2 regions of the Streptomyces sp. MNU89 genome follow, and region 1 is predicted to be linked to the other one. Evidence: predicted binding sites of a transcription regulator. Region 1 holds the regulator's gene; the other holds the start of a gene.
What was found. The regulator HrcA, encoded in region 1, represses chaperone genes, less so after heat shock. The targets are predictions, from matches to a motif close to TTNGCACTCNGNNNNNCNGAGTGCNAA.

Region 1 (4,837 bases):
GCCCGAGTCCGGGTGAGCCCCGGTCGGCGTACGGATCGTCCCGGTGCGTCCCCCGGTGCCCGCCCGCCTCGACGCCCTGCACGCACACCGCCGCGGCGCCGGCCGCCTCGGCCGTCCGCGCCTCGGCCACGGACGTGACGGTGACGACGGTGACGGTGCCCGCGCGGGCGAGGGCCCGGAGCACGCCGGCGTCGGGGCAGCCGAAGGTGAAGGAGACCACGGCCACCGGGGCTTCGGTGAGGACGGCGAGCTTGCCCTCGTAGCCGTCGTCGCCGTCGTCTTCGCCGCCGTCGGTCTCCGTGTCACCGAGCGGGGCGGCGTACCAGGAGGATTCCCCGGCGAGCTGCTCGCGGTAGACGGCGACCGCGGCGGCGTCGGCGACGGGCCGCTGCGGCAGGAAGAGGTTGACCCCGAAGGGGCGGTCGGTCAGCCCGCGCGCCACCCGGATCTCCTGGTACATGGCCTCGGGTGTCTTGTGGCCGGCTGCGAGGAAACCGAGCCCGCCGGCCCGGCACACGGCGGCGGCCAGCTCCGGGCGGGAGGCCCCGCCCGCCATGGGCGCCTGGATGATGGGGTACCGGAAGAGGTCCGTCACCGCGGGGACACCCCCCGTTGCTGCAGCCATGTGGCACATGGTGTCACGGAGCACTGCGCGGGCGGACCCCTCCCGCCGTTCTTTCCGGCGGGCGGACGGCGGCACGGCGCGGCCCCGGCGGGGATCCGCCGGGGCCGGTCCGTGCGTGCCGAAGGCGTCGGGGCCGGTCGGCTCAGCGGCCGTTGAAGGCGTCCTTCAGCCGGGAGAAGAGACCCTGCTGACCGGGCTGGAAGTGGCCGGCCGGGCGTTCCTCGCCGCGGAGCTTGGCGAGCTGCCGGAGCAGGTCCTCCTGCTGGGGGTCGAGCTTGGTCGGGGTCTGCACCTCGACGTGGACGATCAGGTCGCCGCGCCCGCCACCGCGCAGATGCGTGATGCCGCGCTGGTGGAGCGGGATCGACTGGCCGGACTGGGTGCCGGGCCGGATGTCGACCTCCTCCATGCCGTCCAGCGTCTCCAGCGGGCACTGGGTGCCGAGGGCCGCCGCCGTCATCGGGATGGTGACCGTGCAGTGCAGATCGTCGCCGCGCCGCTGGAAGACCGGGTGCGGCACCTCGTGGATCTCGACGTAGAGATCACCGGGCGGGCCGCCGCCGGGGCCGACCTCGCCCTCGCCGGCGAGCTGGATCCGGGTGCCGTTGTCCACACCCGCCGGGATCTTGACGGTCAGGGTGCGCCGCGAGCGGATGCGGCCGTCACCGGCGCACTCCGGGCACGGGGTCGGCACGACGGTGCCGAAGCCCTGGCACTGCGGGCAGGGGCGGGAGGTCATGACCTGCCCCAGGAAGGACCGCGTCACCTGGGAGACCTCACCGCGGCCGCGGCACATGTCGCAGGTCTGGGCGGAGGTACCGGGGGCGGCACCCTCGCCGCTGCAGGTGTTGCAGACGACGGCCGTGTCAACCTGGATGTCCTTGGTGGTGCCGAACGCGGCCTCGTCCAGCTCGACTTCGAGCCGGATCATCGCGTCCTGGCCGCGCCGGGTACGGGATCTCGGGCCGCGCTGCGAGGCGGTGCCGAAGAACGCGTCCATGATGTCGGAGAAGTTGCCGAAGCCGGCCCCGCCGAAGCCGGGGCCCGCGCCGCCGCCGGCCCCCGACATCGGGTCCCCGCCGAGGTCGTAGACCTGCTTCTTCTGCGGGTCCGACAGCACCTCGTAGGCGGCGTTGATCTCCTTGAACCGCTCCTGCGTCTTGGGGTCCGGATTGACGTCCGGGTGCAGCTCGCGTGCGAGACGGCGGAACGCCTTCTTGATCTCGTCCTGTCCAGCGTCCCGGCTCACGCCCAGTACGGCGTAGTAGTCGGTGGCCACTTACGACTCCGCCAGGATCTGTCCGACGTAACGTGCCACTGCGCGTACCGCTCCCATCGTTCCGGGGTAATCCATGCGGGTCGGTCCGACCACGCCGAGTTTCGCCACCGCCTCGTCGCCCGAACCGTAGCCGACGGCGACGACGGAGGTGGATGTCAGGCCCTCATGGGCGTTCTCATGCCCGATGCGCACCGTCATCCCGGGCTCCTCGGAGGCGCCGAGCAGCTTCAGCAGCACGACCTGCTCCTCCAGGGCCTCCAGCACGGGCCGGATGGTCAGCGGGAAGTCGTGGCGGAAACGGGTGAGATTGGCGGTACCGCCGATCATCAGCCGCTCCTCGGTCTCCTCGACGAGGGTCTCCATGAGGGTGGCGAGCACCGTGGAGACCGTCCCGCGGTCCTCCGTCTCGAAGGACTCCGGAAGATCCTGCACCAAGCGCGGCACATCCGCGAAACGGTGGCCGGAAACCGCGCTGTTGAGGCGGGCCCGCAGATCGGCCAGCGAGGTGTCCCCGAACGGCGCGGGGCAGTCCACCATGCGCTGTTCGACCCGGCCGGTGTCGGTGATCAGGACGAGCATGATCCGCGCGGGCGCCATGGACAGCAGTTCGACATGGCGCACGGTCGAGCGGGTGAGCGACGGGTACTGCACCACCGCCACCTGCCGGGTCAGCTGCGCGAGCAGCCGCACCGTGCGCCCCACCACGTCGTCGAGGTCGACGGCGCCGTCCAGGAAGTTCTGGATGGCCCGGCGCTCCGCCGTGGAGAGCGGTTTCACACCGGCGAGCTTGTCGACGAACAGCCGGTAGCCCTTGTCCGTGGGGATGCGACCGGCACTGGTGTGCGGCTGGGCGATGAAGCCCTCGTCCTCCAGCGCGGCCATGTCGTTGCGCACGGTGGCGGGCGACACGCCGAGGCGGTGGCGCTCCGTGAGCGCCTTGGAGCCGACCGGCTCCTCGGTGCCGACGTAGTCCTGGACGATGGCGCGCAGCACTTCGAGTCTGCGTTCGCTCAGCATCGCGCTCACCTCCCAGTCGGTCCCTCTGGTCCGGTCTCTGGCACTCGATCCGCGCGAGTGCCAGTTTCCCCGGCCAAGTGTACGGCGGTGTGGTACGGCAAGGGCAAGGCCGGACCGGTTACGGGGCGGATACGCGGCCGGTGGACGGCACCTCGGGCGGACACGGCGACCCGCCTGCGACTAGCGTCATCGTATGGAGCACGGTTGGGAAGAGGCGGACTGGGAGCAACTGGCGCGCGGTGTCGCACGCCGCCGTCTGCCGGGCTGGGACGCCACGACGGGACTGGTGTACGGACCGGACGCGGCCCTGGTCGTGGACGCGGGGGCGAGCCTCGCCGAGGGGGCGGACATCCGCCGGTGGGCGCGGCGCCTGGCGGGGCGCCACGTGACCCATCTCGCATTCACGCACGGGCATTTCGACCATGTGCTGGGCGCCGCCGCCTTCGCCGGCGTCCGGACCTACGGGGCCGTGGGCCTGGACCGGCTGCTCAGCGGCGGAGGGGAGGCGGTGGCCGCCGACGCCGTCCGGCACGGACTGGACGCCGGGGACGCGGCCGAGGCCGCCGATCTGCTGGCCCCGCCGCAGCACCCGGTCTCCGGCGAGATGACGGTGGGCCTCGGCGGCGGCCGGGAGGCCGTGCTCGTCAACGTCGGGCCGGGGCACACAGCGCACGATCTGGCGGTGCTGGTGCCGGGCGACCCCTGCGTCGTCTTCTGCGGCGACCTGGTGGAGCAGTCGGGGGAGCCCCAGGCCGGCCCGGACGCCGTGCCCGGGCGCTGGCCGGCCGCGCTGGACCGGCTGGTGGAACTCGGCGGCGAGGACGCGCTGTACGTGCCCGGTCACGGAGCGGTGGTGGACGCACGCTTCGTACGGGCCCAACGCGACGCGCTGGCGGGGCGGTTCGGCGTGTCGTGACCGGCGCCGGCCCGCCGTTCGTATCGTCTGAGCCCATGCGCAGCAGACAGTACGGGCCCGATCTGACCCCGCCGTGGAAGAAGACCCGGCCGGCGCCCGAGGTGGCGGCCGAGCCCGGTCTCGTCGTGGAGGAGGCCGCCAGCGGGTTCTGCGGCGCGGTCATCCGCTGCGAGAAGACGGCACAGGGGCCCGTGGTGACCCTGGAGGACCGCTTCGGCAAGCACCGGGTGTTCCCGATGGAGCCGCGCGGCTTCCTGCTGGAGGGGCGCACGGTCACGCTGGTGCGCCCCGCGGCCGCCGCGCCCGCCGCCCCGCGCCGCCCGGCCCGCACCGCCTCGGGGTCGGTCGCCGTCCCGGAGGCGCGGGCGCGGGTCGCACGCGCCGGGCGGATCTATGTGGAGGGACGGCACGACGCCGAACTCGTCGAGCGGGTCTGGGGCGACGATCTGCGCATCGAGGGCGTGGTGGTCGAATATCTGGAGGGCATCGACGATCTCCCGGCGGTGGTACGGGAGTTCGGGCCGTCGGCGGACGCGCGGCTCGGGGTGCTCGTCGACCACCTGGTGCCCGGCTCCAAGGAGTCGCGAATCGCGGCGGAGGTCATGGCGGACGGTGCCCTGGGCGAGCACGTTCTCGTCGTCGGCCACCCGTACATCGACATCTGGGAGGCCGTGAAACCGGCCTCCGCCGGCATCCCCGCCTGGCCCTCGGTGCCCCGGGGCCAGGACTGGAAGACGGGCGTCTGCCGTGCGCTGGGCTGGCCGGAGAACACCGGCGCGGCGTGGCAGCGCATCCTCTCCTCCGTGCACAGCTTCCGGGACCTGGAGCCGGAGCTGCTCGGACGGGTGGAGGAGCTCATCGACCATGTGACGGCGCCGTAGCCCCCGGCCACCGGCCTTCGTGTCCCGGATCCGGCACCCGGCCGCCGGCCCCCGGGTCAGTCCACCAGGTCGCGGACCACCGCGTCGGCGAGCAGCCGTCCGCGCAGCGTCAGAGCCGC
Region 2 (4,837 bases), 1.1 Mb from region 1:
CGAGCCCTTCCCCGCACCCGACCGGGCCCCACCGGCCCGCCCCACGCGTCCGGCCCGCCCTCCACGTCCGGCTCGTCCCACCAGCTCGGCGGACCCCGCGCACCGGCCCCCGAAGACCTCCGCGCCCAGCTCGACACCCTGGCCACCGAGGCGTTCCGCGGCGAACTGGCCGAGATCGACCGGCTGTCCACGCGGGAGATCGCCGAGATCATGAACCGGGAGGACGCCGGCGTCCCCGCCGCCGTGGCCGCGCAGCTGCCGCGGATCGCCGCGGCCGTCGACGGCATCGCCGCGCGGATGGCCCGGGGCGGCCGGCTGATCTACGCGGGCGCGGGCACCGCCGGGCGTCTCGGCGTGCTGGACGCCAGTGAGTGCCCGCCGACGTTCAACACCCCGCCCGGTCAGGTCGTCGGGCTGATCGCGGGCGGCCCGTCCGCCGTGGTGCACTCCGCCGAGGGCGCCGAGGACGACGGGGAGCAGGCGGCCGCGGACCTCGACGCCCTCGCCCTGGCCCCGGAGGACACGGTGGTCGGCGTCTCCGCCTCCGGCCGCACCCCGTACGCCGTCGGCGCCGTCGAGCACGCCCGCTCCCGGGGCGCGCTGACCGTCGGGCTGTCCTGCAACCCGGGCTCGGCCCTGGCGGCGGCCGCCGAGCACGGCATCGAGGTGGTCACCGGCCCGGAGCTGCTGACCGGTTCGACGCGGCTCAAGGCCGGCACCGCGCAGAAGCTGGTCCTCAACATGCTGTCGACGATCACCATGATCCGGCTGGGCAAGACCTACGGGAATCTGATGGTCGACGTCCGGGCCTCGAACGAGAAGCTGCGCGCCCGCTCCCGGCGGATCGTTGCGCTCGCCACCGGCGCCGGGGAGGAGGAGATCGAGGCCGCGCTGGCCGCCACGGGCGGTGAGGTGAAGAACGCCGTCCTGGTGCTGCTCGGCGGCGTGGACGCCCCCACGGCAACCCGTCTGCTGGACGGGGCGGACGGGCGTCTCCGCACCGCCCTGGAAGCGGCCGCGGAACTCTGAGCCGGCAACCCGGCAGCCCGGCAACCCCGGCAATCCATCGATCCGGCTCCGGTACGCGATGTGGTCCGTGGAACGCCGGAGGGCGGCACCCCGTGAGGAGTGCCGCCCTCCGAAACGAGGATCGACGTGACCGGCCGGGGCCGATCAGAAGTCCATGTCACCGCCGGGCATACCACCCGGAGCGGCCGCGGCGGCCTTCTCCGGCTTGTCGGCGATGACGGCCTCGGTGGTGAGGAACAGCGCGGCGATCGACGCGGCGTTCTGCAGCGCGGAGCGCGTCACCTTCGCCGGGTCGATGACGCCCTCGGCCATCAGGTCGGTGTACTCGCCGGTCGCGGCGTTGAGGCCGTGACCCGGAGTCAGGTTCCGCACCTTCTCGACCACGACGCCGCCCTCGAGACCGGCGTTGACCGCGATCTGCTTGAGCGGGGCCTCCAGCGCGAGCTTGACGGCCTGCGCGCCGGTGGCCTCGTCACCCGAGAGGTCCAGCTTCTCGAAGACGGAGACGGTCTGCAGCAGGGCCACGCCACCACCGGCGACGATGCCTTCCTCGACGGCGGCCTTGGCGTTGCGCACCGCGTCCTCGATGCGGTGCTTGCGCTCCTTCAGCTCGACCTCGGTGGCGGCACCGGCCTTGATGACGGCCACGCCGCCGGCCAGCTTCGCCAGGCGCTCCTGGAGCTTCTCGCGGTCGTAGTCCGAGTCGGAGTTCTCGATCTCGGCCCGGATCTGGTTGACGCGGCCCTGGACCTGCTCGCTGTCGCCGGCGCCGTCGACGATCGTCGTCTCGTCCTTGGTGATGACGACCTTGCGGGCGCGGCCCAGCAGCTCCAGACCGGCGTTCTCCAGCTTGAGGCCGACCTCCTCGGAGATGACGGTGCCACCGGTGAGGATGGCGATGTCGCCGAGCATGGCCTTGCGGCGGTCACCAAAGCCGGGCGCCTTGACCGCGACGGACTTGAAGGTGCCGCGGATCTTGTTGACGACCAGGGTCGAGAGCGCCTCGCCCTCGACGTCCTCGGCGATGATCAGCAGCGGCTTGCCGGACTGCATGACCTTCTCCAGCAGCGGGAGGAGGTCCTTGACCGCGCTGACCTTGGAGTTGACGATCAGGATGTACGGGTCGTCGAGCGACGCCTCCATCCGCTCCATGTCGGTGGCGAAGTAGGCGGAGATGTAGCCCTTGTCGAAGCGCATGCCCTCGGTGAGCTCCAGCTCCAGCCCGAAGGTCTGCGACTCCTCGACGGTGATGACGCCTTCCTTGCCGACCTTGTCCATGGCCTCGGCGATGAGCTCGCCGATCTGGGGGTCGCCGGCGGAGATGGAGGCCGTGGAGGCGATCTGCTCCTTGGTCTCGACGTCCTTCGCCTGCTCCAGCAGGGCGGCGGAGACGGCCTCGACGGCCTTCTCGATACCGCGCTTCAGAGCCATCGGGTTGGCGCCCGCGGCTACGTTGCGGAGGCCCTCGCGGACCAGCGCCTGGGCCAGGACGGTCGCGGTCGTCGTGCCGTCACCGGCGACGTCGTCGGTCTTCTTCGCGACTTCCTTGACCAGCTCGGCGCCGATCTTCTCGTACGGGTCCTCGAGCTCGATCTCCTTGGCGATGGAGACACCATCGTTGGTGATCGTGGGCGCGCCCCACTTCTTCTCGAGGACGACGTTCCGGCCCTTGGGGCCGAGAGTGACCTTGACGGCGTCGGCGAGCTGGTTCATTCCGCGCTCGAGGCCGCGCCGCGCCTCCTCGTCGAACGCGATGGTCTTGGCCATGTGAAGTGGTCCTCCCAGGACTTCGGGGTCCCCCCGGCCTGCGGCTGGGGGAGGATTTCTCCGGACCGCGCTGGCGCCCGCGACGGACGGCCTGCCGGCCTCGCGGTTCCTTGCCCCGCTTGGCCTGCGGGCCTCACCGACCCGGTCCTTCTGTCACTCTCCGGGGGAGAGTGCTAACGCCAATGATTAGCACTCTCCCCCTTCGAGTGCAAGCGCCCACCGGAGCCTCCGGGCGCGTACGGCCCTCACGGCGCGCGGACGGCGGCGCGGGCGAAGGGCGGGCGGAGGGCGGGCGGAAAGCGGTACGGACGGCGGGGGACGGACGCGGGCACGGCGAAGGGCCCGCACCCCCTGCGCCGGGGATGCGGACCCTTCAGAGGTGTGGCCGGTCGGCGCTCAGCCGGCGACGCGGACCATGTCCGCCTGCGGCCCCTTCTGGCCCTGCGAGATCTCGAACTCCACCCGCTGGCCTTCTTCGAGGGTGCGGTAGCCGTCCATCTGGATCGCGCTGTAGTGCACGAAGACGTCCGCACCACCGTCGACCGCGATGAAGCCGTATCCCTTCTCCGCGTTGAACCACTTGACGGTGCCCTGAGCCATTCCTAACTCCCCTATTACTGGCCCTTGCGCAGGACCGCACTCCGCGGACCCGGGTCAGACCTCACGACCCAGCGGTCCCTTGGCCGTCGGCATGGGGGGACCACCGGGAAGTGTGCGCCGGAACGCGTCGACCGCGGCCGAATGTATCTGCCCAACTGCCCTCTGCAACAGGTCAATCGGACGAGAATTCAGCCGCGGCCGGAAAGGAGTTTCCGGGGGATTCACGGAAAATCCGGGGCAACCCGGACCGGGCATGACGGACCTTCGCGACAAATCGCCCTCGCCCTTCGGACACAGGTTGTCGCGTTCTCGTCTGCGGTCGGCGGATGCCGGAAGGGGATCGGACCAACTGTACCGCGCTCAACGACGCGGAATTACCCCCTCCGTTTGTTTGACGGAGGGGGCAATCGCGGTGACGCAGGGTGGGTTCCACCGGTGATCCGCTTCCGGACCGCCCCGGTGCGGCGGCTCAGCCGCCGGCGACCGCCGGGATGATCGAGACGCCCGCGCCGTCCGGCGTGGCCGTCTCCAGACCCTCGGCGAAGCGGACGTCGTCGTCGTTGACGTAGACGTTGACGAAGCGGCGCAGCTTGCCGGCGTCGTCCAGCACGCGGGCGCCGATGCCCTGGTGGTTCTTCTCCAGGTCCGCGAGCACCTCGGCGAGCGTCGCGCCCTCGGCCTCCACCTCGGCCTTGCCTCCGGTGTAGGTCCGCAGGATGGTCGGAATTCGGACGGTGACGCTCATGCGAGGCCTGCCTCTCGGAAGGATGCGAGGGTGGGACGGATGGTGGCGGAGGGACCGGTGGTGGGGGCCACCGCGTCCAGGGTCTTGAGGCCGTCACCGGTGTTGAGCACGACGGTCTCACCGGCCGGGTCGAGCTGCCCGGTCTCGATGAGCTTCTTCAGCACGCCGACGGTGACACCGCCCGCGGTCTCCGCGAAGACGCCCTCGGTGCGGGCCAGCAGCTTGATGGCGTCGACGATCTGCTCGTCGTTCACGTCCTCGACGGCGCCGCCCGTGCGGCGGGCGATGTCCAGGACGTACGGGCCGTCGGCCGGGTTGCCGATCGCCAGCGACTTGGCGATGGTGTCCGGCTTCACGGGGCGCACCACGTCGTGCCCGTCCTTGAAGGCGCGGGACACCGGGGAGCAGCCCTCGGCCTGCGCGCCGAAGATCTTGTACGGCTTCTCCTCGACCAGTCCGAGCGCGATCAGCTCCTTCAGACCCTTGTCGATCTTCGTGAGCTGGGAGCCGGAGGCGATGGGGACGACGAGGTTGTCCGGCAGCCGCCAGCCGAGCTGCTCGCAGATCTCGTAGGCCAGGGTCTTGGAGCCCTCGCCGTAGTACGGCCGGAGGTTGACGTTGACGAAGCCCCAGCCCTCGCCGATCGGGTCGCCGATCAGCTCCGAGCAGAAGCGGTTCACGTCGTCGTAGGTGCCC

Region 2: the regulator HrcA is predicted to act here: its motif matches at 2,947-2,973, upstream of groL (chaperonin GroEL).

Annotation. Positions count from the first base shown of each region.
Region 1 is NZ_JAJKLL010000001.1:5,281,272-5,286,108, reverse strand. It holds gene E4N63_RS22510 (nitronate monooxygenase) at 1-625, opposite strand, end outside; gene dnaJ (molecular chaperone DnaJ) at 768-1,904, opposite strand; gene hrcA (heat-inducible transcriptional repressor HrcA) at 1,905-2,921, opposite strand; gene E4N63_RS22495 (MBL fold metallo-hydrolase) at 3,115-3,837, shown strand; gene E4N63_RS22490 (DUF3097 domain-containing protein) at 3,873-4,718, shown strand; gene hemW (radical SAM family heme chaperone HemW) at 4,775-4,837, opposite strand, start outside.
Region 2 is NZ_JAJKLL010000001.1:4,175,152-4,179,988, reverse strand. It holds gene murQ (N-acetylmuramic acid 6-phosphate etherase) at 1-1,029, shown strand, start outside; gene groL (chaperonin GroEL) at 1,174-2,796, opposite strand; gene E4N63_RS18025 (cold-shock protein) at 3,193-3,396, opposite strand; gene E4N63_RS18020 (MoaD/ThiS family protein) at 3,866-4,141, opposite strand; gene thrC (threonine synthase) at 4,138-4,837, opposite strand, start outside.